2 regions of the Rouxiella badensis genome follow, and region 2 is predicted to be linked to the other one. Evidence: predicted binding sites of a transcription regulator. Region 2 holds the regulator's gene; the other holds the start of a gene.

Region 1 (3,416 bases), 180 kb from region 2:
AGAAGGCGAAAACTTTGTCGTTCTGTCCGACATCCTGGGTGACGAAGACCACCTTGGTGATATGGACTTCAAAGTAGCAGGCAGCAGCGAAGGTATCACTGCACTGCAAATGGATATTAAAATTGAAGGTATCACCCGCGAAATCATGCAGGCTGCTCTGAGCCAGGCCAAAGGTGCACGTCTGCACATTCTGGGCGTGATGAACCAGGCAATCAGCGAATCTCGCGGCGATATCTCACAGTTCGCTCCACGTATTCACACCATCAAAATTAACGCTGACAAGATCAAAGACGTCATCGGTAAAGGTGGTTCTGTAATCCGTGCACTGACTGAAGAAACCGGCACCACTATCGAAATCGAAGACGACGGTACTGTTAAAATTTCTGCAACCGACGGCGAAAAAGCGAAACACGCTATCCGTCGTATTGAAGAAATTACCGCCGAAATCGAAGTTGGCCGCATCTACCAGGGTAAAGTTACCCGTATCGTTGACTTTGGCGCGTTCGTTGCCATCGGTGGCGGTAAAGAAGGTCTGGTTCACATCTCTCAAATCGCTGACAAGCGCGTAGAGAAAGTGACTGACTATCTGACGATGGGTCAGGAAGTTCCGGTTAAGGTTCTGGAAGTTGATCGTCAGGGCCGTGTGCGCTTGAGCATTAAAGAAGCGACCACCCCATCTGAAGAATCGGCAACTCCAGCTGCAGAGTAATCTGTAACCTGTAGTTTACAGTCTCCCGGTCATCGGGCCGGGAGCTGTTCGTATCATGAGTGCAGGACGTACTTATGCTAAGCAAGCGGATAACAGGAAGTTTGTCCAATGTTTGTCTTCGGGAGTTGAAATGAAGCCTTTCTTGCGCTGTTGTTATGTTGCGACAACACTTTTGTTGGCAGGATGCAGCAACCATGATTGGCGCAAAAACGAAGTCCTGGCGATCCCGCTGCAGCCAACTTTGCAGCAGGAAGTGATTCTGGCGCGTATGGAACAAATACTTGCCAGCAGATCATTAACAGATGATGAACGCGCACAGCTGTTATATGAGCGCGGTGTGCTGTATGATAGTCTCGGGCTAAGAGCACTGGCGCGAAATGATTTCTCACAAGCGCTGTCTATTCGTCCTGATATGCCAGAAGTTTTTAACTACCTGGGGATTTACCTAACGCAGGCCGGCAACTACGATGCCGCCTATGAAGCGTTTGATTCTGTACTAGAGCTTGATCCAACTTACAATTACGCGCGTTTGAATCGCGGTATCGCACTGTATTACGGTGGCAGATATTCGCTAGCGCAGGATGATTTGCAGGCGTTTTATCGAGACGATCCAAATGATCCCTTCCGTTCGTTATGGCTGTATCTTGTGGAAAGAGAAATCAATCCAAAGAATGCCGAAGTAGCGCTCCAAGAGCGTTATGACAAAGCGGACAGAGGGCAATGGGGATGGAATATCGTCGAATTCTACCTTGGCAAAATCAGCGAATCCACGCTGATGGACCGCCTGAAGGCAGAAGCAACGGATAACACTTCGCTCGCTGAGCATCTCAGTGAAACTGACTTCTATTTAGGTAAGCACTACCTAAGTCTGGGGGACAAGGACAGCGCTTCTGCACTGTTCAAACTGACGGTAGCTAACAACGTTCATAATTTTGTTGAGCACCGCTATGCATTGTTGGAATTGGCGCTTTTGGGCCAAGAGCAAGACGACCTATCAGAATCGGACCAGCAATAGCTGACGAAACCAATCAGCCTGATTAACCATGGCGCTATGCCATTTTTAATCGCCTTAACGGGCGAGGGTTGCTTTGTTCGTTTTATAAACTAATTTGAGCCGGTTCACACTTTTCAATGAAAATGACTGAAAATTTTCTCGACGAGTTATGTAGACTGGCTGCCATTATTAATGAGGCACGTGTACATGACTACTGAGCTTGAAACCTCTTTTGCTGACCTGGGGCTGTCTGCTCCTATCATTTCTGCCCTGACCGATCTGGGCTACGAAAAACCATCACCGATTCAGGCCGAATGTATTCCTCACCTGTTGAGCGGTCGTGATGTTCTGGGTATGGCCCAGACCGGTAGTGGTAAAACTGCAGCATTCTCGCTGCCACTGTTGCACAACATTGATGCTTCCCTGAAAGCACCACAGATTCTTGTTTTGGCACCCACCCGCGAACTGGCGGTTCAGGTTGCTGAAGCGATGACCGATTTCTCTAAACACATGCACGGCGTGAACGTTGTTGCATTGTACGGCGGCCAACGCTATGACGTGCAGCTGCGCGCACTGCGTCAGGGTCCACAAGTTGTTGTGGGTACGCCTGGTCGTCTGCTGGACCACCTGAAACGCGGCACCCTGAACCTCTCTAACCTGAGCGGCCTGGTGCTGGACGAAGCCGATGAAATGCTGCGTATGGGCTTCATCGAAGACGTAGAAACCATCATGGCGCAGATCCCGGCTGAACATCAGACCGCGCTGTTCTCTGCAACCATGCCAGAAGCGATTCGTCGTATTACGCGTCGCTTCATGAAAGATCCACAGGAAGTTCGCATCCAGTCAAGCATCACCACGCGTCCGGACATCAGCCAGAGCTACTGGTCTGTGTACGGTATGCGTAAAAACGAAGCACTGGTTCGTTTCCTGGAAGCAGAAGATTTTGACGCAGCTATCATCTTTGTTCGCACCAAAAACGCGACCCTGGAAGTGGCTGAAGCGCTGGAGCGTAGCGGTTATAGCTCTGCGGCACTGAACGGCGACATGAACCAGGCCCTGCGTGAGCAGACTCTGGAACGTCTGAAAGACGGTCGTCTGGATATTCTGATTGCAACCGACGTGGCAGCACGTGGTCTGGACGTTGAACGTATCAGCCTGGTTGTGAACTACGATATCCCTATGGATTCAGAATCCTACGTTCACCGTATCGGCCGTACTGGTCGTGCTGGCCGTGCAGGTCGCGCGCTGTTGTTCGTTGAGAACCGCGAACGTCGTCTGCTGCGCAACGTAGAACGCACCATGAAGCTGACTATTCCAGAAGTGGAATTGCCAACTGCAGAAGTTCTGGGTCAACGTCGTCTGGCCAAGTTCGCCGCCAAAGTTCAGCAGCAGCTGGAAAGCAGCGATCTGGACCTGTACCGTGGACTGCTGGCTAAACTTCAGCCTGAAGAAGAGCTGGATATTGAAACTCTGGCTGCAGCACTGCTGAAAATGGCTCAGGGCGAACGTCCTCTGATCGTTGCCGCTGATCCCGTATTCAAAAGCCGTCCACCACGTCGTGAGTTCGAAGAGCGCGGTGACCGCAATGACCGTCGTCCAGCACGTGATGGCGATCGTCCTGCGCCGCGTGAAGGCGATCGTCCACGTCGTGAGCGTCGTGACGCGGGTGAAATGGAACTGTATCGCATTGAAGTGGGCCGTGATGATGGCGTT
Region 2 (3,416 bases):
GATGAATCAGTCACAGCCTGCCGTCAGCAGAACGCTGCGCGAGCTTGAACAAATCCTCGATACTCAGCTGATCGTTCGCGGCACGCAGGGTATGACGCTCACCGAGACCGGCCGCGCCTTCTCGCAGCGAATGCAGTTTATTCTCGAAGAACTGCAGCGCGCCGCCGACGAAATACAGCAAATCAACCAATTCTCGCAGGGATCGGTGGCGGTCGGCTTCTCGTCGCTGCTGGCGCTGACCATTTTTCCCGCGCTGGCCAGTGAGTTCACGGCGCAATATCCGCAGGCAAAATTGCATATCAAGGAGTCGCAGCTCTCGACCCTGCTGCCTTCATTGCGTGAGGGAAGGTTGGATTTCGCCATCGGCACGCTGGGCGTCGGACTCCCCATCGAAGACATGGTGTGCGAGCCCTTGTTCAGTGCGCCGTTCTGCGTCGTCGCCCGCAGGCAGCATCCGCTGGCGCAGGCCACGTCGTTAAGCGAATTGAGAGAGGCAAGCTGGCTGCTTCCCGAGACGGACATGGGTTATTACCAGCAGCTTGCTGCCCTGCTGGAGGAAAACGGCTGCCACGCGGTGAAATCGCCTATCCGTACCGACTCATTGATTAGCGGGCTGATGATGATGCTGAACGGGGATTATCTGTCGGTGGTCGGCAACGCCATGGCGACGCCGTTCTTCATGGAAGACAAGCTTTGCCGCCTGCCTGTCGACAGCCTGCCGGCGGCGCAATACTGCCTGGTTTACTCACAAAAAACGCCGCTAACCTTAACGGCGCGGCGTTTCTTAGACCTGCTGCGGCTGCACTGTCAGCGTTACCCTTGGTAACGTGCCGCACAGCACTCAAGCTTATTCTATTGAATCAATAACTTCAAAGCTGTGGGTGATAGTCGCTGCCTTGCCCAGCATCAGCGAAACCGAGCAATATTTTTCGGCAGACAGCGTTACAGCGCGCTCAACCACTTTATCCGTCAGACCCTTGCCGGTCACGATGAAGTGCAGGTTAATGGTGGTAAACAGGCGCGGCGCTTCTTCGCGGCGTTCGGAGGTCAGCTTGACCTCACAACCGACGACGTCGTTGCGGCCTTTTTGCAGAATGGACACCACGTCGATGGCGCTGCATCCACCCGCTGACATCAGCAGCATCTCCATCGGGCTCGGTGATTTGTCGCCCGCATTGCCGTCCATCAGAATTTGATGGCCAGAAGAAGACTCACCGAGAAACGTTAATCCCTCGACCCATTTTACACGTGCTTGCATTTGCCTTTCTCCGGTAATAATTTTCAAAACAGACTACCCTTAACCCCTGAAACTGGCAATGGAACTCGATCCGCATCATGCTGAAGCGAGACAACACAAGACACGTCACCAAAGCTGTGCTACAAACAAGGCGAAAGAAACTTTCCAACAAGTTGCGGCCGGGGTTTTTGGGTTTAACAGGATAACCTTGGTGATTATGGCAAATTACTGCCTAATTCACGCCTCAAGCCGCTTGCAGCATTGCTGGTCAGTTCATATGCTAAAAGAGCGCGAAGTAAAAAATCGCCGAACAGGGATTTTGAGCCCTGTGATTTTGGGCAGCGATAAAAAGAGGATAATAACTAATGGTTCTCGGCAAGCCACAAACAGACCCTACTCTCGAATGGTTCCTGTCTCATTGTCATATACACAAGTACCCCTCTAAAAGTACGCTGATTCACCAAGGTGAAAAAGCCGAAACGCTTTACTACATCGTGAAAGGCTCGGTTGCCGTGCTGATTAAAGATGAAGAAGGCAAAGAGATGATACTTTCCTACCTTAACCAAGGTGACTTCATCGGTGAGCTGGGACTCTTCGAAGAAGGTCAGGAACGTAGTGCGTGGGTAAGAGCAAAAACTGCCTGTGAAGTCGCTGAGATTTCCTACAAGAAGTTTCGTCAGCTGATCCAGGTTAACCCGGATATCCTGATGCGCCTGTCTGCACAGATGGCGAGTCGACTCCAGATTACCTCGGAGAAAGTCGGTAACCTGGCTTTCCTCGACGTAACCGGACGCATTGCGCAAACTCTGCTGAATCTGGCCAAGCAACCAGACGCCATGACCCATCCAGATGGCATGCAGATCAAGATCACCCGTCAGGAAATTGGCCAGATCGTCGGTTGTTCACGCGAGACTGTCGGTCGAATTCTTAAAATGCTTGAAGATCAGAGCCTGATCTCGGCACACGGTAAAACGATTGTCGTTTACGGCACCCGTTAATCCCCTTAAAAACGGCGCAGCAGTCTTCTGGTGCGCCGTTTTTATTCGTCACGTTACACAAAATTAATGACGCTTTGGCGACGAATCTTCTACCACCCCGAGGTTAACTACGCGCTGAGACAGACGCTGGTCCTCTGCCTGCCTATTGGTTTTGCCATGCTGTTTGGTCAGCTGAAGCTCGGGATGCTGTTTGCGCTGGTCCCCGCCTGCTGCAATATCTCCGGTCTCGATACGCCGCATAAGCGCTTCTTCAAACGTCTGGTTATCGGCGGTTCGCTGTTTGCCTTGAGCAGTATTCTTCTCCAGCTGATGCTGATTAACTGGCATGTCCCGCTGCCGCTCATCATGCTTGGCCTGACGCTGGTACTGGGCGTCACGGGTGAAATCAGCCCGCTGCACGGCCGCCTGCTGCCCGGCGCGCTGGTCGCCAGCATCTTTACCCTCAGTATGGCCGGTGTGGTGCCCATCTGGCACGCTCCGCTGCTGTTTGTCGTAGGTACCGCCTGGTATGGGCTGTTCAACTGGTTTTGGTTTCGGCTCTCCGAAGAGCAGCCGATGCGCGAGACGCTGAGCCAGCTCTACGTCGAACTCGCCGATTATTTCGAAGCAAAATACAGCCTGCTCACCCAGCACACCGACCCCGAAACCGCGCTGCCGCCGCTGTTGAAACGACAACAGCAGGTCATTGACCTGATTGCCACCCTCTATCAGCAACTGCACATGCTGCCGACGGGCAATCATCAGCATCATAAAAGGCTGCTGCGCAGTTTTCAGGTGGCGCTCGACCTGCAGGAGCACATCACCGTAAGCCTGCACCTGCCCGCAGAAGTGCAAAAGCTGGTTGAGGAAAGCCACGCCGAGGCGGTTATCCGCCGCAATGCGCAGGTCATTGCCGCACGGCTGCGCGTTATCGCGAGCGACATCCTCTACCATCGGCGCTCGGAGCGGTTCACAATGGCCAACGAGCTGGCCGCGCTGGAAAAAATAGCCTCTCGCTATCGTGACAATCCCGTCGGGCAGTTTTGCTACTACCATTTCAGCCGCATCGCCCGACTGCTGCGCACCCAGCGTCCGCTGTATCGCCGCGACCTGATGCAAACGCAGCATCGTCTGCCCTTCTGGCCCGCGCTGAAAGGCTATCTTTCCGTCAAGTCCGCCGCCCTGCGCAATGCCGCACGGCT

What was found. Region 2 encodes CRP, which controls carbon source genes, mostly activating them, when cyclic AMP is high. Its sites were predicted from a motif close to ATGTGANNNNNNTCACAT; they were not measured.
Region 1: the regulator CRP is predicted to act here: its motif matches at 1,817-1,834, upstream of yrbN (protein YrbN).

What each region holds. Positions count from the first base shown of each region.
Region 1 is NZ_CP114062.1:4,536,344-4,539,759, forward strand. Features, by position in the region: gene pnp (polyribonucleotide nucleotidyltransferase) at 1-709, shown strand, start outside; gene nlpI (lipoprotein NlpI) at 840-1,724, shown strand; gene yrbN (protein YrbN) at 1,847-1,921, shown strand; gene O1V65_RS21005 (DEAD/DEAH family ATP-dependent RNA helicase) at 1,911-3,416, shown strand, end outside.
Region 2 is NZ_CP114062.1:4,360,090-4,363,505, reverse strand. Features, by position in the region: gene O1V65_RS20060 (LysR substrate-binding domain-containing protein) at 1-826, shown strand, start outside; gene O1V65_RS20055 (OsmC family protein) at 848-1,258, opposite strand; gene crp (cAMP-activated global transcriptional regulator CRP) at 1,603-2,235, shown strand; gene O1V65_RS20045 (YccS/YhfK family putative transporter) at 2,302-3,416, shown strand, end outside.